DNA from 4 places in the Bradyrhizobium sp. 134 genome. Region 3 is predicted to be linked to each of the others. Evidence: predicted binding sites of a transcription regulator. Region 3 holds the regulator's gene; each other region holds the start of a gene.
What was found. Region 3 encodes PhoB, which activates phosphate uptake and scavenging genes when phosphate is short. Its sites were predicted from a motif close to TGTCATNNANCTGTCAT; they were not measured.
Positions count from the first base shown of each region.

Region 1 (7,195 bases), 640 kb from region 3:
GATTAACCACGTCCGCTCGTCTGGATTGCAGGGAAGGGCGACATTCAGCCGCGCGTGGACGGTTGCAGCGGATGTGTTAGTTTCCCACATATCGAATGGGTTCGGAGCCCGGATTGTTAGCCAAAATTTAGTCGGCAGACATCGGTATCCGAGATAGAATTTGACGAACCGGCGGCGTGGCGACCCTCATGCCGGACCGGACCAACCAACGGGAATTCGACCATGTCGGACCTAGACCGCAATTACGCTTCTCCTTTCGGCAGGGCCGCCGGGCGTGTTGACGCCGCGACGGTCGATGCCGGCCTGCGCGCCTACATGCTGCGCATCTACAACTACATGAGCATCGGCCTGGCCATCACCGGCTTGGCCGCGCTCGGCGTCTACATGGCCGCCGTGACGGATGTTCCGACCCCGGAAGCCGTCCGCGTCGGCAAGCTGTTCCTGACGCCGTTCGGCTACGCGATGTTCGTCAGCCCCCTGAAGTGGCTGTTCATGCTCGCGCCGCTCGCCATGGTGTTCGTGATCTCGGCGGGCATCAACCGTCTCGCTCCCTCGACCGCCCAGATCCTGTTCTGGGTGTTCGCGGCGCTGATGGGCGTCTCGCTGTCCTCGATCTTCCTGGTGTTCACGCACACCTCGATCGTGCGGGTGTTCTTCATCACCGCGGCGACCTTCGGCGCGCTCAGCCTCTACGGCTACACCACCAAGCGTGACATGAGCGGAATGGGTTCGTTCCTGTTCATGGGCCTGATCGGCATCGTCATCGCGAGCCTGGTGAACCTGTTCCTGGCGAGCTCGGTGCTGCAGTTCGTCGTGTCGGTGGTCGGCGTGCTGGTGTTCGCGGGCCTCACCGCCTGGGATACCCAGCGGCTGAAGAACGACTACATCTATGGCTACGCCTCGGCCGGCGGTGACATCGCAGAGCGTGCGGCCATCACCGGCGCGCTGTCGCTGTACCTGAACTTCATCAACCTGTTCACGCTGCTCCTGCAGCTCCTCGGCCAGCGCGACTAAGCGTCAGACCAGAGCGAACGACACCAGCCCCGGCCGAAAGGCCGGGGTTTTTGTTTGGGCGTGATGTTCCCTCAACCACCGCCATTGCGAGGAGCTCTTGCGACGAAGCAATCCAGAGTCCCTCCACGGACGCATTTCTGGATTGATTCGTCCCGCTCGCAATGGCGGCGTGGGGAGGCCGTTGCCTCTTCCAGTCGTCCCGGGAAGGCTCTAATCTTGCGGCATGTCCGCACCCGAAATCAGGCCCACCCTTGAGGCCGACCTGCCCGCCATCACCGCCATCTACCAGCAGGCTGTCCGCGAGGGCACCGCGACGTTCGAGCTGGAGCCGCCCGACCTCACCGAGATGACGCGCCGCTACCGCACGCTGATCGACGGCGGCTATCCCTATTTCGTCGCCATCCTCGACGGGCGCGTCGCCGGCTACGCCTATGCCGGCGCCTACCGGCCGCGGCCGGCCTACCGCTTCACGGTCGAGAACTCGATCTATCTCGATCCAGCATTCCACCGCCGTGGCCTCGGAGCGCTCCTGCTGGAGCGGTTGATCGTCGAATGCGAGGCGCGCGGCTTCCGCCAGATGATCGCCGTGATCGGCGATTCCGCCAATGCCGGCTCGATCGGCGTGCATACCAAGGGCGGCTTCAAGATGATCGGCACGCACCCCAGCGTCGGGCTCAAATTCGGCCGCTGGCTGGACACGGTGATGATGCAGCGAGATCTTGGCGAGGGCGCGAAGAGCGTGCCGACAAAATAGGTCTCGTTGGGTGGGCAAAGCGAAGCGTGCCCACCATCACCAACGCGTTTGACGAAAGATGGTGGGCACGGCGCGATGCGCCTTTGCCCACCCTACAGCACCGAGCGCGCCGCTACACCACCGCCAGCTTGCGATCGATCACCAGGAGCACGCGCTCCAGCTCGTGGCCGCGGCGCAGGATCAGGCCCGTCGCCGAGATCACGCTGTACATGCCCTGCTTGCGCGCGAGGCGCGGATCCTTCTCGATGCGATAGATCGGCACTTCCGAAGCGCGGCGAAAGACCGAGAACACGGCGCGATCCTTGAGGAAGTCGATGGCGTAGTCGCGCCACTCGCCGTCGGCGACCATCCGGCCGTAGAGATTGAGAATACGGTGCAGCTCGAGCCGGTTGAACGTTACGCGGCTCGGTTGCGCATTCGAAGCGGCGGGGCGCGCCGCCGCGCGCTGTTCGCTCGGATCGGCATCCTCCGACAGACTCATAGGCTGCCTCCTGTCGTATCAGCATGACCGCGTCCGCGAAGACCGTCCCCGGAACCGCGGATCATGACAGTTGCATGATCGCGCCAACTGTTCCCCACTGCAAGGGGCCCTGTAAGGACGTTGGACCGGAGCAAACCGCCCACACGCAGCGGTGGAACTCTGTCGCGGCAAACCGTCACGGGATTGTTAGCAGGAATCATAGTGTCGCCGCTTTTCCGCCAAGCGACTGCCGCCCTGCATTGCGAAAAGACCTGTGTGCGTTGACCCGGTCCTTTCGGTTCCGGATTCCTCAGCCCCCAGCCCCCCGGGGCCGTCAGGATCGGGTCTGTTCGCACGACAAGGAGGGCCAACGCGAGTTGGTCCTTTTTTGTTTGGGCCGGTTTTGTTTGTGTCGGGATGTTTCCGCCTCGACGGATCTCTTCCTCATCAGCGAGAACACTCCCTCCCCTCATCCTGAGGAGCCGCGAAGCGGCGTCTCGAAGGATCGAGGCCGAGCTGCCTCAGCAGGGCCTGCGTGGTTCGAGACGCGCGCAAGAGCGCGCTCCTCACCATGAGGATTGAGACTGTGCTTGAATCGGAAAATTCGAAGTGCGCGCGTTAGTGCAGCGACGTGTACGCCGCGCCCAGCATCGGGCCCGGCTTTTCCCGGCTGCCGTCCTGGACGTAGACCACAGCACCGTCGACGCCGTCGCGCGTGAGGTTCTCGATCGGCACCGTCCAGCTTTCCGGACGGCCGGTCCAGTCGCCGACCTTGAGCAGGTTGCGCACCACGTTGTGATAGATGACCTGCTGTCCGCGATTTTCACCGCGGCTGATCGCGATCGGCACCGACTTCGCAATCGAGCAGATCCAGACCTCGCCGTGGGACGCCGTCGGCTCCTTGCTCGCGGCCACCGAGACGTTGATCTGCTTGCCCGCGAGCGACATCGTCACCGGTACGCTCATCACACCAGTGCCCGCGTCAGTTTTGCCGATCGCGCTTTCGATGCCGGTGCGATCGCTGCCCACGACATGCGTGGAGCCGTTGACTACGACCTGCGGCGTGTAGACTTCGCGGTCGCCGCGCATGCGCGAATAGGCACGCTGCCGTGCAGAGAAGCGCGAATCGGCCAATGTGTCCTTCCAGCCGAGATAGTCCCAATAGTCGATCGGCATGCTCAGCGCGATGATCGAGGGATCGCGGGCGAGGTCGCCGATGATCTTGTCGGCCGGCGGGCAGGACGAGCAGCCCTGCGAGGTAAACAATTCGACAACGGCGCGGGGATCAGCCTCGGCAGGACGAATGACGGCGACGATCGCACAGAGACCAAGTGCACCCGACCAGAGGGCGCCGGACCAACGTGAAACCAGATGAGAAGCCGTCATTGTTGTCATGTCGAACGCCGCACACCATTGCTCGCGAGAGGGAAACCTTACCGCCGGATGGTCACCGTAGTCTTACGGGCCTCACGCATTCGTCCGCCACAGCAGCCTTCCAGGGCGTGAGGTTCTCCGCCGGGCGGGCCATCCGAAGCCTGCCGCAAACGCGTGAAGGCGGCCTTGTGATAGGCCGCCTTCGTGTAACCTACTACTCACTTCGCAGTGAGCCACCGTTCACAAATCCGCGCTTACGCCGCGAGCTTGCGCAGCACGTAGTGCAGGATGCCGCCGTTGCGGTAATATTCGAGCTCGTCCAGCGTATCGATGCGGCAGAGCAGCGAAACGCGCTGCAGCGAACCGTCGCCGGAGACGATCTCCGCGGTCAGCTTCTGGCGCGGCTTGAGGTCGCCGATGAGGCCGCGCAGCGTGACCTTCTCGTCGCCCTTCAGACCGAGCGACGACCAGGAGGTGCCGTCCTCGAATGTCAGCGGCAGCACGCCCATGCCGACCAGGTTGGAGCGGTGGATGCGCTCGAAGCTCTGGCAGATCACGGCACGCACGCCGAGCAGACGCGTGCCCTTCGCGGCCCAGTCGCGCGAGGAGCCGTTGCCGTATTCGGCGCCGGCGAACACCACCAGCGGCACCTGCTCCTGCTGGTACTTCATCGCGGCGTCGTAGATCGACATCTGCTCGCCGTCTGGCCAGTGTTTTGTCAGACCGCCCTCGGGGATATTTCCATCCGCGCCCTTGAGCATGAAGTTCTTGATGCGGATATTGGCGAAGGTGCCGCGCATCATGACTTCGTGGTTGCCGCGGCGCGTGCCGTACTGGTTGAAGTCGGCCGGACGCACCTGGTGCTCGCTGAGATATTTGCCGGCGGGCGAGGTGAGCTTGATCGAACCGGCCGGCGAGATGTGGTCGGTGGTGATCTTGTCGCCGAACATGGCAAGGATGCGGGCCTCGACGATGTCGGTGACCGGCTCCGGCTCCTTCTTCATGCCTTCGAAATAGGGCGGGTTCTGCACATAGGTCGAGCTCATGTTCCAGCGATAGGTCTCGCTCTCGACCGTCTTGATCTTGCGCCAGTTGGTGTCGCCCTTGAACACGTCGGCATACTTCTTCTTGAAGATCGACGCGGTCACGAACTTCTTCATGAAGGCGTTGATCTCCTTCGTCGTCGGCCAGATGTCCTTGAGGTACACCGGCTTGCCGTCCTTGCCTTCACCGAGCGGCTCGATGGCGAGGTTCTTGGTGACGGTGCCCGCGAGCGCATGAGCGACCACGAGCGGCGGCGAGGCGAGGTAGTTCGCCTGCACGTCCGGCGAGACACGGCCTTCGAAGTTGCGATTGCCGGAGAGCACCGCAGCCGCGACGATGCCGTTGTCGTTGATCGACTTCGAGATCTCCTCGGGCAGCGGACCGGAATTGCCGATGCAGGTGGTGCAGCCGAAACCGACCAGGTTGAAGCCGACCTTGTCGAGATCGGCCTGGAGACCGGAATCGGCGAGATAGGCCGCCACCACCTGGCTGCCGGGTGCCAGCGAGGTCTTCACCCACGGCTTTGCCTTGAGGCCCTTCGCGGCGGCGTTGCGCGCCAGCAGACCGGCGCCGATCAGCACGCTCGGGTTCGAGGTGTTGGTGCAGGAGGTGATCGCGGCGATCACGACGTCGCCATGGCCGATGTCGAACTTCTTGCCGTCGACGGCGAAGCGCTTCCCCGGCTCCTCGGCCTTCTTGTATTCGCTGGCGAGCGCGAGCGAGAAACCCTCGGGCACGGACGGCAGCGCAATGCGGCCTTCGGGGCGCTTCGGGCCGGCCATCGATGGCACGACGTCACCGAGGTCGAGCGTCAGCGTCTCCGTGAACACCGGATCGGGCGACTTGGCGGTGCGGAACAGTCCTTGCGCCTTCGCATAGGCCTGCACCAGCGCGACGCGCGCCGAGGCGCGGCCGGAGGTCTTGAGATAATCGAGCGCGGCGGCGTCGACCGGGAAGAAGCCGCAGGTCGCGCCATATTCGGGCGCCATGTTGGCGATCGTCGCCTTGTCGGCGACCGAAAGATGATCGAGGCCGGGGCCGAAGAACTCGACGAACTTGCCGACGACGCCAAGTTTGCGCAGCATCTGCGTCACGGTCAGCACGAGATCGGTCGCGGTGACGCCTTCCTTCATCGCGCCCTTCAGCTTGAAGCCGACGACGTTGGGCAACAGCATCGACAGCGGCTGGCCGAGCATGCAGGCTTCGGCCTCGATGCCGCCGACGCCCCAGCCGAGCACGGCGAGACCGTTGACCATGGTGGTGTGGGAATCGGTGCCGACCAGCGAGTCGGGATAGGCGACCTCGAAGGTGCCGGTCTTCTTGCCGACCGTCATCTTCTCCTTCTTGGTCCAGACCGTCTGGGAGAGATATTCGAGATTGACCTGGTGGCAGATGCCGGTGCCGGGCGGCACGACGGAGAAGTTCGAGAACGCCTTCTGGCCCCATTTCAGGAACTCGTAGCGCTCCTGGTTCTGCTTGTATTCCTCGGTTACGTTCTTGCCGAAGGCCTTGTTGTCACCGAAGAAGTTCACGATCACGGAGTGGTCGATGACGAGATCGACCGGCACCAGCGGATTGATCTTCTCGGCATCGCCGCCGAGCTTCTGCATCGCATTGCGCATCGCGGCGAGATCGACCACGGCGGGGACTCCGGTGAAGTCCTGCATCAGCACGCGCGCCGGGCGGAAGGCGATCTCATGCTCCAGCGACTTCTTGCGCAGCCATTTCGACACCGCGACGATGTCTTCCTTCTTGACCGAGCGGCCGTCCTCGTTGCGGAGCAGGTTCTCGAGCAGGACCTTCATCGAATAGGGGAGTTTCGAAATTCCCTTCAGACCATTCTTCTCGGCCGTGGGCAGGCTGTAATAGACATAGGTCTTGGCGCCGACCTTGAGGGTCTTTTTGCATTTGAAGCTGTCGAGCGAGGTCATGTAGGAAATCCCAATTGTTAGTTATACCCGGCAGGGTATTTTAACACCGTCAGCGTAGTCAGGCTGAGTCGCTTGCAGGGGCAGGTTGAGTTGCTGCATCAAGTAGTTCCGGGCTTATAGAAGCTTTCTAACCGCGCCGCCACAGCCACAAACGTGCCGCGGCAATCCGCGAGCCAAAAATTCCCATACGCTACCCCAAGTTTTCCTGAGGCCTGACGTTGAGCGGGTTGGTACGAGGCGAGATGCAGCTTTCCGGACATGGGGTCATTTGCGTGCGGGGCGGCCGCGAGGTGTTTTCCGGGCTCGATTTCGGGGCCGTCTCCGGCGAAGCCGTGGCGGTCGTCGGCCGCAATGGATCGGGCAAGACCTCGCTGCTGCGGCTGATCGCGGGCCTGCTCATTCCGGCGGGCGGCACGATCGCGCTGGACGGAGGCGATTCCGAGCTGACATTGCCGGAGCAATGCCACTATCTCGGCCATCGCGACGCCCTGAAGCCGGCGCTGAGCGTGGCGGAGAATCTGACATTCTGGGCCGATTTTCTCGGCGGGGAGCGTTTCGATGCCGGCGAGAGCCTCGCCACCGTCGGGCTCGACCATGCCGCCGATCTGCCCGCCGCCT
Region 1 covers NZ_JADPKX010000034.1:159,706-166,900, forward strand. Annotated here, with positions in the region: gene IVA75_RS10380 (Bax inhibitor-1/YccA family protein) at 223-1,014, shown strand; gene IVA75_RS10385 (GNAT family N-acetyltransferase) at 1,238-1,768, shown strand; gene IVA75_RS10390 (DUF2794 domain-containing protein) at 1,881-2,249, opposite strand; gene IVA75_RS10395 (DUF1223 domain-containing protein) at 2,847-3,623, opposite strand; gene acnA (aconitate hydratase AcnA) at 3,857-6,577, opposite strand; gene ccmA (heme ABC exporter ATP-binding protein CcmA) at 6,820-7,195, shown strand, end outside.
Region 1: a site for PhoB is predicted at 2,313-2,329, ahead of IVA75_RS10390 (DUF2794 domain-containing protein). Genes of this name have one in related genera too.

Region 2 (7,195 bases), on a different contig from region 3:
CGGCGACATCGGATAGAACGGCGTCAACTTCGTCACCGCGCGCTCCGCGCGGAGGCGCGAGGTGGTGACGTCGCCGCCGAACATCGTGATCAGCGGCGCCTTGCGCCGCCGCGCGTGGAACAGCGTGGTGCCGTCACGCCGGCGCGCGGACGCAAGCGTCAGGTTGACGCCGGAGACCGCCCGCACCACGTCGGTCGGGGCGACGCGCTCGCGGAAATAGCGACTGGCCGCCTCACAGAGATAGCCGACGTCGGCCCCCCGCATCGCGACGATCGCGGGATCGCCGGTGAAATCGTGCGTGATTGTGCCGATCAGCGTAAAGTCGCGATCGAGGGGACTCGCGAAGATCAGCCGGCCATCGCTGTTCTGGAAGACGTAGACGTTATCGGAATCGAACAGCCGCGGGACGATGATCTGGCTCATCTGCATCGCCGCCATGGCGGGTTGCGGCTGCCGCAGCACGGTCTCGGCGACCATCGACGTCCATCCGCCGGTGGCGTTGGCCAGTGCCCGGGCCGTGATCGCGTGGCGATGGCCGCGGTCGACCACCGCGAGCCGCCATGTGTCGGTTCGATCGGCACGCACACAGCGCGCTCCAGTCCGAATCACGGCGCCGCGCTCGGCCGCATCCAGTGCCGTGAGCACCACCAGTCGGGAATCGTCGACGACGCAATCCGAATATTCGAAGGCCGTGCCGAATGGTCGTTTTAGCGCGTTGCCGACCGGATGATGCGTGATGTCGAGGGTCGCCGTTGCAGGCAGGCCGCTCCGGCTGGTGAGGCTGTCGTAGAGGAGCAGGCCGAGGCGCAGCAGCCATGGCGGGCGCTCGTCGGAATGCGCCGGGATCACGAAGCGCATCGGCCGAACCAGATGCGGCGCGATCCGGAGCCAGGTCCGGCGCTCGGCGAGCGCCCGGCGCACCCGTCGGAAGCCGCGCCGTTCCAGGACCGAGAGATCGCCGTGGATCAGCCGCGGTGTTGCCGAGGACGCCGCGCCGCCCAGATCGCCCTGCTCCAACAGGATGACCCGCAGGCCGCGGCCGGCGGCATCGCGCGCGAGGCTGACACCGTTCAGGCCGCCCCCGATGATCGCAAGGTCGTAATCCGCCATGAAGCCGTCGAATGGAAGCGAGCGAAGCGCCCACCATCACTAGCCGGTCTTGAGCGCAAGCTCCATGACTTCGGCGCGACCGACGAGGCCGGCATATTTCTCGATCGGCAGGGGCTTGCCGAGCAGATAGCCCTGCACGCCGTCGCAGCCTTCTTCGGCGAGGAAGACGAGTTGTTCCAGCGTCTCGACGCCCTCGGCGACGATCGACATTTCCAGGCCATGGCCGAGATCGATCACCGCGCGCACGATCGCCGCCGATTGCGGGTTGCGGCCGAGATTGATGATGAAGGCGCGGTCGATCTTGATCTTGTCGAACGGGAACGCCTGGAGATAGCTCAGCGAGGAATAACCGCTGCCGAAATCGTCCATGGAGATGCGCACGCCGAGCGCCTTGAGCCGGCGCAGCAGCGCAAGACCGCGATCGAAGTCCTCGATCAGCACGCCCTCGGTGATCTCAAGCTCTAACCGGCCGGGTGCGAGACCCGTCTCGATCAGAATGGAATGGACGAGCCCGACCACGTCGCCGTGCATGAACTGCGCCGGCGACAGGTTGACCGCGACCTGAAGCGGCGTCGGCCAGGAGGCGGCCTCGCGGCAGGCCTCGCGCAGGATCCACTCGCCCATCTCGACGATCAGGCCGCTTTCCTCCGCGATCGGGATGAATTCGGCCGGGGAGACCTGGCCGCGCACCGGGTGCTGCCAGCGCGCCAGCGCCTCGAAGCCGATGATCTCGCTCTCGGCGACGCTGTGGCCAGCAGTCCCCTGCGGCTGGAAGGCGAGCGAGAGCTCGCCATTCTTGATCGCCATCGAGAGGTCCTGGTGTAGGACGCGGCGATCGCGGATCTGCTGGTCCATCTCCGGCTGGAACAGGCTGATCGTGCCGCGCGATTTCTGCTTGGCGCGGAACAGGGCCGCGCCGGCATTGGCGAGCAGCGAGGCGGCGTCGGCGCCGTTGTGCGGGAAGATCGACATGCCGGTGGTGACGCCGGCGCGGACCGGGCGGCCGTCGATCTGGAATTCCTTGGCGACGGCATCACCGATCTGCTGCGCCAGCGCGAGGCCTGCCTCCGGCTGCTTGCCGTCGATGATCAGGCCGAACTCGTCGCCGGACAGGCGCGCCACCACGCCGCCGCGCGCGGAATCCTGGAGCCGCTGGGCCACCTCGACCAGGAGCTTGTCGCCGTGCGCATGGCCGAAGACGTCATTGACCTCCTTGAGGCCGTCGAGATCGACGCACAGAACCGCGAACTCCTCGCCGGTGCCCTCGCAGGCCTCGATCATCTGGGTCAACGCCTGCAGGAAAGCGGCACGGTTCGGCAAATCGGTGAGGCCGTCGTGGTAGGCCATGTGCGCCATGCGCGACTCGGTCTGCCGGCGATCGGTGACGTCCTCGTGGGTCTTGATCAGATATTGCGGCTCGCCGGTGTCGCCCAGCACGGTGGCGCGGCGGGTGAGGAACAGCCGCAGCCCGTCCTTGGTGGAGATCGGGTGCTCTTCGGTGATCATCCCACGCTTCTTGATCGCGGCTTCGTCGCGCGCGATGATCAGCTTGGCTTCCTTGGGATTGAAGATGTCGGACGCGGTCAGGCCCGTGGCTTCCTCGCGCCTGCGGTTGAGGATCGTCTCCGCGCTGCGGTTGGCGAGCAGATAGCGGCCGTCCTTGACCTGCTCGACGATCAGGGCCACCGGGATGTTGTCGACCACGAGCTCCAGGAACTTCTTCGTGCTCTCCAGCTCCTTCGACAGCGAGCGGCGATCGGTGATGTCCTCGAACACGAGCATCAGGAATTCGGGCTTGTTGCTCTCGTTGCGGACCACGATCCGGATCGAGGCAACCATGCGCCGCTCACCGGCGCGGTCGACCTCGAATTCGTTGCGAAACTGGCCGTCCGGCGAATCGAGTGCCGCCCGGTCGGTCGCCTCGATGCTGTCCGCCGAGATGGGCGCAAACAGCTCGCGGGCGTTCTTGCCGACGGCATGATCGCGTGAGAAACCCCAGAAGCGCTCATAGGCGCTATTGGCGAAAATGTAGCGACCATCCTCGATGTTCTTCGCCGCCACGCAGGCCGGTACGTGGTCCAGCAATGTTTCCAGGAACTGCTTGGTGGAGGCGAGCTGCCGGGACAGCCTGCGCTGCTCGCTGACGTCCAGATGGGTCGCCACCGAGCCGCCGTTGGGCAGCACGAAATACTTCACCAGGATGGCCCGCCCGTCCGGCAGTTCGGTTATCAGGCCGTTCGGGCTTGCCGCCTTCTCATAGAACTCGTCGTCGGAAGCGCCGCCGAGCACGCCACGCCGGCGCCGCAGCTCAAGGATGTCGTGGCCGGTCATTCCGGCCCAGATGTCCGACCGCATCAAGCCGTAGATATCGAGATAGCGGTCGTTGCAGAAGATGATGCGCCGCTGCGCATCCGTCATCACCACGCCCTGGTTGAGGTTGTTCATGGCGGAGGAGACAAAGGCATTGCGCCGCAGCTGCAAACGCCTAGTCCGGCGCAGTGAGGAATGGATCCATAGCGCGATCGCGGCGAAGAACGAACAGATCACAATTCCCGCGATCAGGGCTTCCCAGATCACGTTGGGATCGAGGTGGCCGAGGTAGCTCGGAGGGCTGAAGCTGTCGGAGAGGGCAAAGGCGCGCGCAGGCGCGACCGCTGCGGCCAGGCACACGACGGCCTGCATCGCAATCGGAAGCGCGCTGCCCGCGTGCCAGTTCTTCTCAGCCATCAGCCACCCGCGATTTCAACGTCGGATTGTCTGGCCTGGCGGGTTTGGATCGGGTAAACGCCTGTACGAGCAACGGAAAAATGTGGCATCAAATACGGCAATTGCCCTGACATGATAAATGCTTCCTTAACGGAAAACGCCCCCGCGCCGCCGTTCCCAGGCGTGAGGCCTTCGTCGCTTCGAGCGGACGTCCTGCACAACCATGGATAGGGTGGACTGCGTCGTCATCGGAGCCGGCGTGATCGGGCTCGCGGTGGCTCGAAAGCTGGCGCAAGCCGGGCGCGAGGTGATCGTGCTCGAGCAAGCCGAGGCCATCGGCACCATCACCTCCTCGCGCAACAGCGAGGTGATCCATGCCGGCATCTACTACCGCGCCGGAAGCTGGATGGCGCGCATGTGCGTCGACGGCAAGCACGCGCTCTATCGTTACTGTTCCGAGCGCGGCATCCCGCACAGGAATTGCGGCAAGCTGATCGTCGCGACCAATCCGAAAGAGACCGAGAAGCTGCAATCGATCAAGGCGCATGCCGAGGCCAACGGCGTGCTCGACATGCAGTTGCTCACGGGCGATGCGGCACGTGCGCTGGAGCCGGCGCTCGCCTGCGACGCCGCGCTGCTGTCGCCGTCGACCGGCATCATCGACAGCCACGCCTACATGCTCTCGCTGCGCGGCGAAGCCGAGGACGCGGGCGCGGCCTTCGCGTTCCACACCCCGCTGATCCGTGCCAAGGCGACCGCCGGCGTGATCGAGATCGAGGCGGGCGGCGAAGCGCCGATGACGCTGCAATGCAGCCTCCTCGTCAACGCCGCCGGGCTCTCGGCGACCACCGTGGCGCGCAACATCGAGGGCATGCCGCTGGAACGGATCCCGACGGCCTACCTCGCCAAGGGAAACTACTTCAGCTGCAATGCCAGGGCACCGTTCTCGCGCCTGATCTATCCGGTGCCCGAGCCCGGTGGGCTAGGGGTGCATCTGACGCTGGACATGGCAGGGCAGGCGCGTTTCGGCCCCGACGTCGAGTGGATCGAGACGATCGACTATGAGGTCGACCCGTCACGCGCCGAGCGCTTCTACCCGGCCATTCGCAAATACTGGCCGACGCTGCCTGACGGTGCGCTCATGCCGAGCTATTCGGGCATCCGCCCGAAGATCGTGCCGCCGGCGGTGGCCACGCAGGATTTCTTGATGCAGGGCCCGCGCGATCACGGCGTCGAAGGCCTGATCAACCTGTTCGGCATCGAGTCGCCCGGACTGACGTCATCGCTCGCGATCGCGGATCACGCCGCCGAACTCGCAAACATCTAGTGGTTTAAAGCGAAGGGGATTCCGGTTGCGCGTAAAGAAGCGCGTCCAGACAAGAAGCTAGAGCCGCGCAAATCCTTGCACGCTGCGCGCCTTGCAGCAGGGATGAGCGCAAAGGCTCCCATCCCTGCCTGAAGGGGTGCGATCAACTCTACGCTGTTACGGGGTTACTAGTGGAGCGTGTCGCCGTGCCTGAGACGCTCGATCTGGTCCTTGACCATCAACTTCCGGCGCTTCAACTCAACAATTTGCAGGTCGTCTGTTGAAAGGTGCACGAGAGCTTCGTGCAATTCGTTTTCGAGAGTTTTGTGCTTCCGTTCCAATTCAACCAGATGTGCCTGAATTGTCATTCGAAACCTCCTCGGTAGGGGTGAACCTTGGATTCGACCGGACGACGAAGTGTACATCACCGATTCGTTCTGTCGATGGGTATCCGTCGTCGCACTGTCATTTTTGAAAATTCATATGTAACGAAGCGTGAGTAAGGGAACCACGCGGGAAAAATCCGTGATATCAATGCGCTTGCGCAACGTCGGAGCGACCGCAGAAATATCTCGCGGGAGATCGACGCGGGACAGCCCGAGATCGCTTGCGATCACGGCGCGCAAGGACGATAGTTTCCACAGGGCATCCACAGCCTTAATCTCACGCCTATCGGTTTTTCGGCCACCGCAGACATGACCAATGAAGATGCGCGCGAACTCGAATCCGAGCTCGCCCGGTTGCACCAGGAACACCGAGATCTTGATGCGGCGATCGATGCACTGCATCAATCGCCCGCCCCCGACCTGTTGCGGTTACAGCGGTTGAAGAAACGCAAGCTGTTGTTGCGTGACCGTATCGCGTTCATCGAAGACCAGATCACGCCCGATATCATCGCCTGATCCACAGGAGGACAGCTCGGCGACCCGCCGCATGTGAATCCGCTTGACTCAAAAGGAACAAAATAAGAACATTTGGACACCAACGCCCCCGGGAAAACCGTCCAAGGAAAACGCAGATGTCGGCAGCCGCCCTTCTCGACAACAGCCATTATGAACAAGCCTGTGATCAGGCGATCGCGATGTGCGACGGCAATCTGCGCAGCACCATCAAGGCGCTGATCATGGCCAATGAATATCTGGAGACCGAGCTGGAGGAATTGCAGGCGGCGATTTCCGCAGGCTGCATTCCGGAGATCACGCGCAGGAAGAGCAGCGCCGCCTGACTGTCAGCTATCGGAGCCGACCATGTCCGATGTCACCTATTACGTTGCATTACCTTTCCTGACCGACGAGGACGGCTCGCCGGTCGCAGGTGCGGCCGAGGAATGCCAGAGCGCGGTGGCCGCGTTACGGCGCGCCGAGATCATGTCGCACGGCGCCGGCCACACCGGCGCCGTCGCGTTCAGCCGCAGCGGCGATCCCATGACCGGCGAATTCGGCGACGCCAAACTGCTCCGCAGCTTCGGCAACGTACCGAAAGACCTCGGCACACTTTAAACTAGCTGCTGACGAGCCTGATGCGCGGCTCGTGCCGCCGGTGCGCCTTGCGCACATACATGGCGGCATCGGCCTCCTCCAGGGCCCGCGTGGAGTCGGACTGCACTCCAAGCAGGGCGACGCCGGCGGAAGCGCCCGCGCTCACGTGCTGGCCGCGAAAGACAAAGGACAATTCGTCGACGGCCTGCTCGAAAGCCGCGGCCTTCGCCTTGGCGTCGGTCTCGCTGAGATTCCAGAGCAGCAGCGCGAACTCGTCGCCGCCGAGGCGGCCCACCAAGTCCGAGGCGCGGATCTGCCGCGTCAGCGTGGCGGCAATCGCCTTCAGCACCTCGTCGCCGGCCGCATGGCCGAAGGAATCGTTGATCGGCTTCAGCCGATCGACGTCGAGGACGATCAGCGCGCCGCTGGCGCGGTAGCGCTTCATGTAGGCGACGGCGCGAGCGAGCTCGCGTTCGAAGCCGCGCCGGTTCGGAATTTCCAGCAGGAAGTCGGTGTCGGCGGCTGCCTCGAGTTCCGCGACCCGCCGCAGCGCCCCCTTGAGCTTGCTCCGGAGGTCGCGGATGGTCGCGTTGAC
Region 2 covers NZ_JADPKX010000074.1:752,655-759,849, forward strand. Annotated here, with positions in the region: gene IVA75_RS33775 (glycerol-3-phosphate dehydrogenase) at 1-1,110, opposite strand, end outside; gene IVA75_RS33780 (EAL domain-containing protein) at 1,150-3,837, opposite strand; gene IVA75_RS33785 (NAD(P)/FAD-dependent oxidoreductase) at 4,040-5,143, shown strand; gene IVA75_RS33790 (DUF465 domain-containing protein) at 5,311-5,490, opposite strand; gene IVA75_RS33795 (DUF465 domain-containing protein) at 5,818-6,024, shown strand; gene IVA75_RS33800 (hypothetical protein) at 6,141-6,347, shown strand; gene IVA75_RS33805 (hypothetical protein) at 6,370-6,621, shown strand; gene IVA75_RS33810 (GGDEF domain-containing protein) at 6,623-7,195, opposite strand, start outside.
Region 2: a site for PhoB is predicted at 5,575-5,591, ahead of IVA75_RS33790 (DUF465 domain-containing protein). Genes of this name have one in related genera too.

Region 3 (7,195 bases):
TCGTCGCAGAGCTGGCGCAACGCCCTCAGGAAGGCAGGCGTTGCCGAACGGACACCGCCCTCGCCCTGGATCGGCTCGATCAGGATTCCGGCGGTCTGCGGACCGATCGCCTTTTTCACCGCCTCGAGATCGCCATGCGCAACCTGGTCGAAGCCCTCCATCGGGGGGCCGAAACCTTCGAGATATTTTGCCGAACCCGTCGCGGCCAGCGTCGCCAGCGTGCGGCCATGGAACGCGCCTTCGAAGGTGATCATGCGATAGCGGTCGGGATGGCCCTTCGCGGCGTGATAACGGCGCACCACCTTGATCACGCATTCCAGCGCTTCGGCGCCGGAATTGCAGAAGAACACGAAATCCGCAAAACTTTCATTGCACAGGCGCGCGGCGAGCTTTTCGCCGTCCGGGCTCTGGAACAGGTTCGACATGTGCCAGAGCTTCGTGGCCTGCTCCTGCAACGCCGCGACCAGCGCCGGATGGGCATGGCCGAGCGCATTCACCGCCACCCCGGAGGTGAAATCGAGATAGCGCTCGCCATTGGTCGCGATCAGCCAGCAGCCTTCGCCACGCTCGAAACCGAGGTCGGACCTGGCGAAAACGGGGAGCAAATGCGGCGCTGCGCTGTTAGTCATGACGGTCACTTGAATGTTGCGGACGGTGTGAGCGTGCATTGCGCAACGCACCATCGACCGGCCCGGAAAACGAAACGTGCCGCCTCTTGCGGGCGGCACGTGCGACTATCTTAGGCTTGGTGAAACGGGTGTCAATGCCGCCCGGAAAGCCTCGCGAAACGCTGAATCCGTAGTCTTGCGGTGCCGATTTTGCGGGATTTAGTCACGGAACATGTGGAAGCGAGTCGGCGGACTCTTGCGCGGGAGTCACGCCATATTGTAGCGTTTGGATTGTCAGATACGACATCTCGTGCAGTGGTTCTGATCTTTAAGTCCTTATGTACCGGCGTAAACGTTCGGGCGTTCAAGACGCGCCCGGCGAGCCTTAAGGGATTCTGGCGGCACGGGTTTTTGAAGGCTTAGGCATTCGCTACGAGGCCCCAGGATGGCTGGCGCGCAGCGAGGGAAAGGGTGCAATGACGGTTTTGACCTGGTCCGATGATCGCGTCGAGCAGCTGAAAAAGCTCTGGGAGGCCGGACTTTCGGCCAGCCAGATCGCGGCGGAGCTCGGCAATGTGACCCGCAATGCCGTAATCGGCAAAGTGCACAGGCTCGGCCTCTCGGGCCGCGCCAAGAGCCCTTCGTCGGCAGCGCCCCGACCGCGCAAGGCGCGCCCCGCGCAGCACATGATGCGGGTGAGCCGCCCGATCTCGCGCGGCAACACCGCGCTGGCGCAGGCCTTCGAGGTCGAGGCTGAGCCGGATCCGGTCACCTATGACAACGTGGTGCCGATGAGCCAGCGGCTGTCGCTGCTGGAATTGAACGAGGCGACCTGCCACTGGCCGGTCGGCGATCCCTCGAGCCCGGACTTCTTCTTCTGCGGTGGACGGGCGCTGTCCGGCCTGCCCTATTGCGCCCAGCACTCGCGCGTCGCGTACCAGCCGGCGTCGGATCGGCGGCGTGCACCGGTGAAGCCGGGGCCGCGCTAATTACCGCAAGTCGTCGCGCGAAGACGGCTCAACGATTTCAGTGTCGTCCCGGCCAATTGCGCACGGGGGCCGGGACCCATACTCCGAGCGCGCAGTTGTTGCGCGAAAGGGGTCATTCCGAGTCTTCGCCAAACCACGTTCGGTGGTTATGGGTCCCGGATCAGCGCTCGCTTCGCTCGCTTGTCCGGGACGACGTCGAAGAATTCGGGGACAGCTTGCCAACAAACAAGGCTGCAACCCTACACCTGCTCCGCCTTGGCAAACCGATCATCCAGCGCGTAACCAGCGCCGCGGACGGTGCGGATCGGGTCCTGCTCGCGGCCGAGATTGAGCAGCTTGCGCAGGCGGCCGATATGCACGTCGACGGTGCGCTCGTCGATATAGATGTCGCGGCCCCAGACGCTGTCGAGCAGTTGCTCGCGCGAGAACACCCGTCCCGGGTGCTCCAGGAAGAACTCCAGCAGGCGATATTCGGTCGGACCGAGATCGATCGGCCGGCCCGAGCGCGCCACGCGGCGCTTGTCGCGGTCGAGCTCGATGTCGCCAAAAGCAAGGACGGTGGCGAGCCGCTCGGGGCTTGCGCGCCGCAGCAGGCCTTTCACGCGCGCCAGCAGCTCCGGCACCGAGAATGGCTTGACGATGTAATCGTCGGCGCCGGTCGCAAGACCCCGCACCCGCTCGCTCTCCTCGCCGCGCGCGGTGAGCATGATAATCGGGAGCTGCTTGGTCTCGGGACGGGTGCGAAGCCGCCGGCACAGTTCGATGCCTGACAGGCCCGGCAGCATCCAGTCGAGCACGACCAGATCGGGGATGTGCTCCTTGAGGCGGGTGTCGGCGTCGTCGCCGCGCATCACCGTCTCGACGTCATAGCCGTCGCCTTCGAGGTTGTAGCGGAGAAGCTCGGTCAGGGCTTCCTCGTCCTCAACCACCATAATGCGTGCGCCCATCGGGTCGTCGCTCCCTTAAGTCTTCAGGTGTTCGGTACCGTGCTGGCGAAGGTCGTCATGTCGCCCTTCGGCCGCTTGTCGGTGATCGCCTGGCCCTCGATCATGTAGAACACGGTCTCGGCGATGTTGGTGGCGTGGTCGCCGATCCGCTCGATGTTCTTGGCGCAGAACATCAGGTGAATACAGAACGAGATGTTGCGCGGATCCTCCATCATGTAGGTAAGGAGCTCGCGGAACAGCGAGGTGCAGATGGCGTCGACTTCCTCGTCACCCTTCCACACCGCCATCGCCGCCGGCAAATCATGCGCGGCATAGGCGTCCAGCACCGACTTGACCTGCTGCTGCACGAGGTCGGTCATGTGCTCGAGGCCGCGGAACAGCTTGAGCGGATGGAAGTCCGTCTCCAGCGCCGCAACGCGCTTGCCCATGTTCTTGGCGAGGTCGCCGATGCGCTCGAGATCGGTCGCGACGCGCATGGCGCCGACGATCTCGCGCAGATCGACCGCCATTGGCTGGCGCCGGGCGATGGTGAGCACCGCGCGTTCCTCGATGCGCTTCTGCAGCGCGTCGAGTTCAGTGTCGATGGCGACGACGCGCTGGCCGAGCGGGACGTCGCGGCGGATCAATGCGTCGACGGACTCGACGATCATGCGCTCGGCGATGCCACCCATCTCGGCGACCAGGCGCGTGAGTTCCTGGAGGTCGGTGTCGAAGGCCTTTGCGGTATGTTCAGAACCCATGTCGCGTCTCCTAGCCGAACCGGCCGGTGATGTAATCCTGCGTGCGCCGGTCGGACGGCGACGTGAAGATCTTGCTGGTGTCGTCGAACTCGATCAACTCGCCGAGATACATGAAGGCGGTCTTGTCGGAGACGCGCGCCGCCTGCTGCATGTTGTGGGTGACGATCGCGATCGTGTAATCCTCGGACAGCTCCTGGATCAGCTCCTCGACCTTGGCGGTCGAGATCGGGTCGAGCGCCGAACAGGGTTCGTCGAACAGGATCACCTCGGGCCGCACCGCGACGGTGCGGGCGATGCAGAGGCGCTGCTGCTGGCCGCCGGAGAGCGACAGGCCGGAGGCGTTGAGCTTGTCCTTGACCTCGTTCCACAGCGCGCCGCCGCGCAGCGCCTTCTCGACGCGGCCGTCCATTTCGGACTTCGATATCTTCTCATAAAGACGGATGCCGAACGCGATGTTCTCGTAGATCGTCATCGGGAACGGCGTCGGTTTCTGGAACACCATGCCGACGCGGGCGCGCAGCAGATTGAGGTCCAGCTTGCCGTCGAGGATGTTGGTCTGGTCGAGCATGAGCTGACCGGTGGCGCGCTGACCGGGATAGAGGTCGTACATCCGGTTGAAGATGCGCAGCAGGGTCGACTTGCCGCAGCCTGACGGACCGATGAACGCCGTGACGCGGTTGGCGCCGAGCGTCAGGTTGATGTTTTTCAGCGCGTGGTGCTCGCCGTAATAGAAGTTCAGGTTGCGCACGGTCACCTTGGGGGGCGCCTCCGGCAGCACTGCCGCGTGCGGCAGTCCACCTGACGCGCTCATCGATACGGAAAGATCACTCATTTTGCGGTCCTCTCGGCGCCAAGGATGCGCGCGAAAATATTAAGGGCAAGAACGGTCAGGGTGATGAGCAGCGCGCCGCTCCAGGCCAGCTGCTTCCAATAGGCATAGGGGCTCTGCACGAAGTTGTTGATGGTCACCGGCAGGTTTGCCATCGTCTTGTTCAGGCCGAGGCTGAAGAACTGGTTCGACAGCGCGGTGAACAGCAGCGGCGCGGTTTCACCGGCGACGCGGGCGGTCGCGAGCAGCACGCCGGTGATGAGGCCCGAACGGGCAGCGCGATAAGCGATCCGCTTGATCACCAGCGAACGCGGCAGGCCGAGCGCCGAGGCCGCCTCGCGCAACGCGTTCGGCACCAGCAGCAGCATGTCCTCGGTCGTGCGCAGCACCACCGGGATCACGATGACCGCGAGCGCGAGCGAGCCCGCGATCGCCGAGAAGCCGCGCATCGGCACCACCACCGCGCCGTAGATGAACAGGCCGATGATGATCGAGGGTGCCGAGAGCAGGATGTCGTTGATGAAGCGGATCACCGAGGTCAGCCGGTCATTGCGGCCGTACTCGGCGAGATAGGTGCCGGCGAACATGCCGAGCGGCGCGCCGATGCCGACGCCGATCACGGTCATGATCAGCGAGCCGACGATGGCGTTGAGCAGTCCGCCCTCGTTCGATCCCGGTGGCGGCGTGTTCTCGGTGAACAGCTGGACATTGAGTCCGGCCAGTCCGTTGTAGAGCAGCGTAATCAGGATCAGCGCGAGCCAGGTGACACCGAAGGCGGTTGCGGCGATGCAGAGCCCGCGGACGACGATGTCCTTGCGGCGGCGGCGTGAATAGATCGGATTCATGGCGTCAGTTCCCCGCCTTCTTTTCCAGCCGCATCAGCATCAGCCGCGCCGCCGCGAGCACGAAGAAGGTCAGCACGAACAGCAGGAGGCCGAGCAGGATCAGGCCGGACTGGTGCAGGCCGTCGCTCTCGGCGAACTCGGATGCGATCGCCGCCGAGATCGTGGTGCCGGGGGCGAAGATCGACGACGAGATCCGGAACGAGTTACCGATGATGAAGGTCACCGCCATGGTCTCGCCGAGCGCGCGGCCCAGCGCCAGCATGACGCCGCCGATGACGCCGACGCGGGTGTAGGGGATCACCACGCTGCGGACGACTTCCCAGGTGGTGCAGCCGACGCCGTAGGCGGCTTCCTTCAGCACCGGAGGCACTGTCTTGAACACGTCGACCGAAATCGAGGTGATGAAGGGCAGCACCATGATGGCGAGGATCAGCGCGGCATTGAACAGGCTGAGATAGGACGGGGGACCTGCGAAGATCGCGCCCAGCACGGGCACGCCGTCGAAGATCTTGATCATGAAGGGCTGGAACGTGTTGGCGAGGAACGGCCCCAACACGAAGAAGCCCCACATGCCGTAGATGATCGAGGGGATGCCGGCGAGCAGCTCGATCGCCATGCCGATCGGGCGGCGCAGCCATTGCGGGCAGAGCTCGGTGAGGAAGATCGCAATGCCAAGACCCACGGGAATGGCGATCAGCATCGCGATGAAGGAGGTGACGAGCGTGCCGTACATCGGCCCGAGCGCGCCGAGCACGGGCGGATCGGCGGACGGCGCCCAGCGCTGCGTCCACAGGAACGAGACCCCGAATTCCTTCATCGCCGGGAAGGCGCCGACGATCAGCGAAAGGATAATGCCGCCGAGGATCAGAAGCACCGAGATCGCGGAGAGCCGCGTGATCCAGTAGAAGGTGACGTCCCCGAGCTTGAACGCGCTCAAGGCCTTGGCGCGATCATACGGTCCGGCGTCGTCGATTACATCGCTCTGAACGGCCATCTCTGCCACGCCGATCCCCTGTACCAAATAGTATACGTTTTTTGTTGGTCCGTGCCCCGGATGCGGCGCAGCGCATCCGGGGCACGAGCGTCGCGAGCCTAGCTCTTGATGTCGGCAGCCCAGGTCTTCTCGATCAGCTGAACGACCGGGTCCGGCATCGGGATGTAGTCGAGCTCTTCAGCCGCCTTGCCGCCGCTCTTGAAGGCCCAGCGGAAGAACTTGATGGCTTCCTGCGAGGCCGCCTTGTCGGTGGCGTCCTTGTGCATGAGGATGAAGGTCGCCGCCGTGATCGGCCAGGACTTCTCGCCGGGCTGGTCGGTCAGGATGACGTAGTAGCCGGGAGCCTTGGCCCAGTCGGCGTTGGCGGCGGCCGCCTGGAACGCTTCGACGGTGGGCTGCACCGGCTTGCCGGTCTTGTTGACGAGACCGGTGTAGGTCAGCTTGTTCTGCTTGGCATAGGCGTACTCGACGTAACCGATCGAGTTCTTGGTCTGGCTGATGTTGCCCGACACGCCTTCGTTGCCCTTGGCGCCGACGCCGACCGGCCACTCGACGGCGGTACCTTCACCGACCTTGCTCTTCCAGTCCGCGCTGGCCTTGGCGAGGTAGTTGGTGAAGTTGAAGGTGGTGCCCGAACCATCCGAACGGCGGACCACGGTGATGGCTTCCGAGGGCAGCTTCACGTTCGGGTTGAGCTTCTTGATCGCGGCGTCGTCCCATTTGGTGATCTTGCCGAGATAGATGCTGGCCAGCGTCTCGCCGTCGAACACCATCTCACCGGGCTTCACGCCCTCGATGTTGACCACGGGAACGATGGCACCCATCACCATCGGCCACTGGACGAGGCCGTCCTTCTCGAGCTGCTCGGCCTTGAGCGGCGCGTCGCTGGCGCCGAAGGTCACGGTCTTGGCCTGGATCTGCTTGATGCCGCCGCCGGAGCCGATCGACTGGTAGTTCAGGCCGTTGCCGGTCTCTTTCTTGTAGGCGTCGGCCCATTTGGAATAGATCGGGAACGGGAACGTCGCACCGGCACCGGTGATGTCGGCAGCAAAGGCCGCCGTCGTCGATGCGGCGACCATGCCAGCAGCGACGAGTGTTTTGAGGAAATTCATGCTGGTCTCCATACAGGGGAGCGAAGCGCCATCCGCGCCCGATCGCGCTCCCCGTGCCGCCCCTTTAGGAGCGGACAGCTGAGCTTTTACGAAGGTTTGGTGACAGTCGGATGACAGTGTTAAGGAGCTGA
Region 3 covers NZ_JADPKX010000034.1:799,563-806,757, reverse strand. Annotated here, with positions in the region: gene IVA75_RS13390 (aspartate aminotransferase family protein) at 1-629, opposite strand, end outside; gene IVA75_RS13385 (GcrA family cell cycle regulator) at 1,085-1,597, shown strand; gene phoB (phosphate regulon transcriptional regulator PhoB) at 1,837-2,544, opposite strand; gene phoU (phosphate signaling complex protein PhoU) at 2,568-3,284, opposite strand; gene pstB (phosphate ABC transporter ATP-binding protein PstB) at 3,295-4,116, opposite strand; gene pstA (phosphate ABC transporter permease PstA) at 4,113-4,958, opposite strand; gene pstC (phosphate ABC transporter permease subunit PstC) at 4,963-5,952, opposite strand; gene pstS (phosphate ABC transporter substrate-binding protein PstS) at 6,051-7,064, opposite strand.

Region 4 (7,195 bases), on a different contig from region 3:
CAGGGCATCGCCGTGCTTTGCATTCAAGGCCTCAAATCGGATCATGACGGCTCCTAGACGGATTGCAGCGCGCGTAGCACGTCGAGCATGCCTGCCCCCTGGAAGCTAGCTTCGCGGCCGAGATCAGTGGCCGTCTTGCAGAGGATTTGCTTGATCATGGTTGGCCTGCCGATCAGCTCGCGGTGGCGCGCCATCAGCAATGCCGCTGCGCCGCTCACATGCGGCGCTGCCATGCTTGTCCCATCCATGCGCTTTGAACCGAGATTCGGTATGGGAGCCGTGATCTTCTCTCCAGGAGCGACCAGATCCGGCTTGCGCCGTCCGTCTCCGGTCGGCCCTCTACTCGAGAAGTAGCTCACGCCGTATGTGTGGGGCTCGCTGCGATGAGTTGAACCTACCGTAATCACGGCGTCTGCATTCCCCGGATCCGTGATGCTCGCGACGCGGTAGCTTCCAAAGTCGCCGCCGCCTGTTTCGGGATGCTGGTTGAATCCCTGATTCCCGGCGGCCGCGACCACCACCACCCCGTCGCCGACAAGTCTGGAGCATTCGTCGCAGATCGGAGTACGTCCACAGGCGTAACTCATGACCTCGTGCCGTATCGAGAGGCTTAGGTTGACGCCATGGATGACCGGATTTGCGCGAAAGCGATTGAGATGCGCAACGACCTGCAGGGCCGCCATGATCACGAACTCTTCCGCCTCACCGTTCTGGTCAAAGACACGAAAATCGTAAAGGGTAAGGTCGGGGCAGATTCCGAAGAGAGGACCGTTATCGTCATTGTCCTGCTCGGGCCAGTTTCCCGCCAGAATGCCGGCAACGTGTGTGCCGTGCTCTTGCGAGGGTGGCTCGTACCTGTCGTAAGGGACCGTAATCAGTGGCAGCAACATGTCCCAATCAATTTCCCGGCCAAGGTTGACCCGGCGCGTAAGATCCACAAGCTCCTGCTGTTGCTGTTGGGTGACGACGACTTGTCGCCCGCCCGAGGTCTTGAAGCGGCCACTTTGAAGCGCGAGCAACGTTCGCAAGTATGTGAAGTCATATGTTTTCTTGATCCTCGAGTGCTCGGGCAGAATGCCCTGTCCGGGCTCTGAGTACTTGCTCTTAGCGCGGTCAAGAAAAGCAACATGGGTGGCGTCGATGCCGCAGTCGATGACGGCCCAGGCGATCCCCTTCGTATTGATCTTGAACAAGTTGTGTGCCGCGTCCGCCTTCACGGCTTGCCGGGACTGAAACAGCGACACAGTCGTGCGGCGATTGAGTGATATGCTCCAAATCAGCTTTCCGTCCTCGTCGCCGGGAATTTGCTTGAACCGGCGGAATTGGCTCAGAAATCCTTCCGTGATGCTCCTGATATCCCGAAAATTATTGGCGTCGGTTTGCAGAACTTCGGCCAGGTCTTCGGGATCGGGACGCTCGCGCCAACTGTCGATGAACCCAGCCAAGACAATGAAGCGGAAGTAATCCCATTGTTGGCTGGTATTGACGACGGTCTTGAACTTCGTTCGCTGCGTTTCCAGTTGCGACAGCCGCTCTTCGACCTCCTGGAAAGATCGCAATTGCATGGGAAGGTCACGCCACCAGTTCGTCATGGGAATGACGACGCGCATCAGCTCTGCAAATGTCAGCTTGGCTACGACCGAGGACCTGCTGTACGCGATCATCGTCTCGCTTTTGAGCGTGCTGGTCGTTCTGCCGGAGTTCCTGTGATAGCGCAGCAATCGCTGCTCAAGCGACTGCGCAATGGCACCGGGCGCGTGTCCCGTCTTGGGAGTTAGGATGATGTCGACGCGCACCCCCTTGTCGGCCTTGGCGTAGGCCAGCCACACGTCCGGCAGGATGGGGCTATCTTGCGTGAAGCGCTGGTGACCAAATGTCCTGAAAATGAGGCTTCGCCAAGTGTCCTCGGACAGACGCGGTGATTCCTGATCCCGGCCTCGCGAAGCTTGGGTCGCCGATCTGCTACGCTGCGTGGGACCTCGCGGTCGCTTCTTGGCCGGACCTCTCGCTGATCGCTTCGCCAAGGCAGCCTCCTCCGTGTGACGTAGGCGGGCGTGCGAGCATTTGGTCTGACCCAAGCCCCTGCGCCCAACTTTAGCGTGCATTGGCGAAGTCGTGCATTCAATTTAGGCCGGAGAGGTCGCCTGCGCCATTTTGGCGCAGATGCCTACTGCTGCGCCGCCGGCAGCGGCGCGAGCAGCCCGCGTGTCACGCCCGGCGGTGCCGCATCCAGCCCCAGCACGGCGCTTGCGGCCGGCAGTGCCGCGTCCGCCATCGCGGCGTGGCCTTCGGCGCTCGGATGCACGGCGCCGCCATAGACGGCGGAGAGCACGCCCCAAGTCGCGTCGTGGATGTCGGTCGGCTGGCTTGCTGCCGGCAAGCCTTGCGGATAGGTCATCGCGGCGAAATAGCTGTCATTGGCGTCGCGGATCCAGCGCGCGCGCGGCAGATAGGCGCGGAATTCGGAGGCGCCGCGGCCGCACAGCATCGGCTGGCTCGCCGCGCTCACGATGTCAGGATTGAAGCTCTGGCCGTTCTCGGCAAAGCAGGTGCGGTCGAATTCGGGATCGTTGCCCGAATGCGCGCAGAAGCCGTGATCGGCGAACGCCGCCTGATGCGAATCCACGAAGGTCATGCGGTCGGCCTCGGGATCGCGGCACAGCGCGCCGCGGGTGCAGGTAGCGAGCCCCTTCAGTTGCGGCAGGAATTCGGTGTCGACGAAGGTCGACACGCGGGCGAGGCGCTGCGGATCGGCGTTGAAGGACGGATGGATGTCGAAGCCGGCGCGGCCGCCGCGGCAAGGCACGCCGCCATCGGCGAGCGCCGGGTTGGCGTAGGAGACGTAGACCACATGCGAGAGGTCGCCACCGACCAGCGGCTTCAGCGCCTCGCGTAGCTTGACGAAATTCTGCGGCAGTTCGCGCGCCAGCGCATCTCGGGAATCATCGACGCTCGCCATCACGCCGGAGCGCCGGAATATCGCGCGCTCGGTTGCGGTCTCGACGATCACGTCGGCGACGAGGCCGGAGAAATAGACGTCGTTGGCGCCGACCGAGAGCAGCACGAGGTCGAGCGTGCGCTCTGGCTGCCGTTTCCTGGCAGCGGTGAGCGCCTCGCGCAGCTCGGCGACCTGTGCGTTCACGCTGATGTTGCAGACGCCGGTCTTGCCGGGCGGGCATTCACGGGCTCGCTGCGAGCCGAGCAGCCCGTCGCTGATGCTGGCGCCAGTGCAGGCGAGCGGCAGAAACGTCACCGCGACGTGGGTGTAGCGTACCGCGAGCGCCAGCGCGGTGCGGGCCTGGTAGCTGTAGAGCGATCGATGGCAGGGCGAGTTGAACCAGAGCGCGCTGTAGCGCTGCCAGTTGGCAAGCGTATCCGGCGCTTCGCAGGCGCGGCCGCCCTTGAAGCCAGCGCGGCTTGGCCGGTAATACTGCGCGCCGGCGGTGCCGAGATAGGAGCGGAAGCAAAAACCTTCGTCCGACAGCGCCAGCGGCCGGTCTGGATTGCCTTCGCCCGAGGCGATGCTGTCTCCGAGGCCAGCGACGAAGATGTCGCGGACCTGGATCTCGGTCTGGACCCGCTGGGTCGGATCGGAGCCGGAGGAGACGTCGACGGTCGCGACCGTCTGCTTGCCGTAGCGGACCCGCAGATTGATCGGCTCGGCGCAGTCGAAGGTGGATTGTTGCGGCCCGTCGCCGTCGTCGAACGACCAGGCGCAGGTGGCGCCGACCGGCACCGCGCCGGCGAGACGCACGGTGACGGGATGGTCGAGGGGGGTGAGGTAGTTTTCCTTCGTGTTGTCGCGGGTGCAGGGCTGGTTGACCCGGCCCTGGAGGTCGATGCAGAGCCGGTTTACCATGTTCCGGGCCCAGCCGCGGCCCTCGCTCTGGAGCTCCAGCGATTGCTCGGCGGCGAGGATGCTGCGGTTACGTGCGTTCTCGACATGGAGCAGGAAGTCGCGCTCTTCGCGGAACAGCCTGAAGCGGTTGCGCACCTCCCAGCTGATCTGCATGGCGCCCGCGTCCTGCGCGGCCGCCCGCTCCAGCGGCAGGGCGGTGAGGAGCCCGGCGAGCAGCAGGGCACCAGCGAGGAAACGGCGAAGGGATACAGGGATCATGGCCCGCATTTTCAACGGCAAAGTTGAGGCGGAAATAAGAGAGCTGCTCTCCGCCTGCAACATCGGTCTGACGGTTTTGCTGGCCGGCGTCTAGCGGACTATCGTTGGAGCATGATCTTTCCGGAAAACCGCTTCGCACTTTTTCGGATCATGCTCAGCGCTTGCTGGCCTGCCGCAGCGACCGCTCGCGCTCCATCGCTGCCACCTGCTTGGGCAGGTTGGCCTGCGCGCAGGCCTCCGCCAGCCGTCGGCGCTCCTGCCAGGGCTCCACCACATTCATCCAGAGCTCGCGTGTGCCCATGATGGAGATGGCCAGTCCGAACGGGATCACGAAATAGAGAATGCGGAAGACAAGGAGCGTGGCCAGAAGCTGCTCGCGGCCGAACTCCGGCAGCGCCACCAGCATGGCGGCGTCGAACACGCCGAGCGAACCGGGGGCGTGGCTGGCAAAGCCGAGCAACGTCGCCAAAATGAACACCACGGAGAGCGACAGGAAGTCGATCTGCGGCGTGGCCGGCACCAGAAGGTACATCGCCAGCGCGCAGAATCCGAGATCGACGACGCCGATCAGGATCTGCACCAGCGTCAGCGGCGCTGACGGCAGCACCACCTTCCAGCCCTTCTGGCCCAGCTCGCGGCGCTTCTCGCCCATGCACAGCCAGACCAGATACGCGCCGATCGAGGCGAGGCCGCCGAGCGCAATCAGCCGATTGATCGACGACGGCAGCTGATCCATGTAGGAGGCGGCATCCGGATGGATGGCCATGCCGATCGAGAGCACGAAGATGTTACCGAGCCAGAAGGTCAGGCCCGACAGGAAGCAGATTTTTGCGACATCGATCGCATTCAGCCCGTAATCCGAATAGATCCGGAAGCGGATCGCGCCACCAGTAAAGACGGTTGCGCCGATATTGTGGCCGATCGAATACGACGTGAAGCTGGAGAGCGCTGCGATGCGATAGGGCACGTGCTTCTTGCCGATCGTTCGCAGTGCAAAAAAATCGTAGAAGGTCAGCGTACAGAACGCGAAGCATACGCAGATCGCCGCCAGCCCGATGTTACCGCGGGGGATCTCGGTCAACGCGGTCAGGATGACCCCGGTGTCGATGCCCTTGAGCGTCCGTACCAGCGTGGTGATCGCGAACGCAATGATGAAGACGCTCGCCGCAACGCCGAGACGCCGCCAGCCGATCCATCTCTTGAAGCCGCGCTTCAGCGCGGTCAGCAGTCCGTGCATTCATCCTCCCGGCGGGGGGCAAGACCGACCAGGCCAGACATTGGCCGGTCGGATGCGATCAGTGCCCGATGTGGGCTTGGATCGCTAGGCATGATGTAGCTCATTTAAGGCAAAAACAGTGACTTGTGCAGCCCTTGACAAGGATAGGTTCTGCCTTGGACCAGCTTGGACCAGCCACTTTGTCATACGCGGTTCACATCGGACGCGCGTTAAGCATATGAGTCGTGGGATCGGTCACGTCCGTCCGTGACATGGTCTCAGATCCTGCACGGCCAGCATTGTTCCAGCGCAAGGGATGCGGGCTTTTTTGGAACGACGATGCCCTGCGCTGGTTAGTGCCGCATCAGCAATCGAACATGGCGGAATAACCGGCTTCTCCTGCAAGCCGGCGCCTCCGTGTTCCCACAACCCGAGAGGATCGGACCGATGGGATTGTTCACAAAAGACATCAAAACCATGAACGACCTGTTCGTGCATCAGCTCCAGGACATCTATTACGCCGAGCAGCAGCTCACCAAGGCTCTGCCGAAAATGGCGGATAAGGCGACCGATCCGCAGCTGAAGCAGGGCTTTTTGACGCACCTCGAAGAAACCAAGGAGCACGTGAAGCGCCTCGAGGAAGTGTTCAAGATGCACGGTGCGCAGGTGAAGGCGGTCGATTGCCCGGCGATCGACGGCATCATCGAGGAAGCCGACGAGACCGCCGGCGAAGTGGCCGACAAGGCGGTGCTCGACGCCGCGCTGATCAACGCGGCACAGGCGGCGGAGCATTACGAGATCGTCCGCTACGGCAGTCTGATCGCCTGGGCGAAGCAACTCGGCCGCAACGACTGCGCCAGCGTGCTCGCCACGACGCTGGAAGAAGAGAAAGCGACCGACAAGAAGCTGACCACGCTCGCCGAGAGCAAGGTGAACCTGCGCGCGGCGAGCTAGGGCCAGGCGCAGCCAGGGTCAGGACAGAGCGTCGCGCGGCCGTCCGCGCGACGCTCGCGCATCACATATCCATCATGCATTCATCATTCGATCGTTGTCGTAACATGACGGCGGGTTGGAAGCGTATCGTTCGCATGGGGCTGCAACCGAGATGGCAGCATGCGAGTAAGCACCGTCAAATACGAAGCCTTCGGAGCCGGCGCGCCGCATGCCGGCTCGCGCCTTGCGACATCCCTCACCCTTGCCGCGATGAGCCTTGGTTATGGCGTGGTGCAGCTTGACGTCACCATCGTCAACACCGCGCTCGATGCGATGGGCAGGACGCTCGGAGGCGGCGTCGCCGAGCTGCAATGGGTGGTCAGCGCCTACACCATTGCGTTTGCCGCGTTCATCCTGACGGCCGGCGCGCTCGGCGACCGCATCGGCGCCAAGCGCGTCTTCATGGCGGGATTCGCCATCTTCACTGCGGCCTCGCTCGCCTGCGCGTTGTCGCCCAATGCGACCGTGCTGATTGGGGCGCGGCTGGTCCAGGGCCTGGCGGCGGCGATCCTGGTGCCGAACTCTCTTGCCCTGCTCAATCATGCCTATCCGGACGACCGCGAGCGCGGCCGCGCCGTTGCAATCTGGGCCGCCGGTGCGAGCCTCGCGCTCACTGCCGGCCCCTTCGTCGGCGGCGCGCTGATCACGCTGGTCGGCTGGCGTGCGATCTTCCTGGTCAATCTGCCGGTCGGGCTTGTTGGCCTGTGGCTGAGCTGGCGTTACGCCAGCGAAACCACGCGGGCGCGCTCGCGCGAGATCGATCTGCCGGGCCAGCTCGCGGCGATTGGTGCGCTGGGGGCGCTCGCCGGCGCGATCATCGAAGGTGGCGCGCTTGGCTGGGACCATCCAGCTGTGATCGCAGCCTTCGT
Region 4 covers NZ_JADPKX010000006.1:45,539-52,733, forward strand. Annotated here, with positions in the region: gene IVA75_RS00970 (hypothetical protein) at 1-45, opposite strand, end outside; gene IVA75_RS00975 (S8 family serine peptidase) at 54-2,024, opposite strand; gene IVA75_RS00980 (hypothetical protein) at 2,168-4,117, opposite strand; gene IVA75_RS00985 (YbhN family protein) at 4,272-5,354, opposite strand; gene IVA75_RS00990 (ferritin-like domain-containing protein) at 5,781-6,287, shown strand; gene IVA75_RS00995 (MFS transporter) at 6,447-7,195, shown strand, end outside.
Region 4: a site for PhoB is predicted at 5,535-5,551, ahead of IVA75_RS00985 (YbhN family protein). Genes of this name have one in related genera too.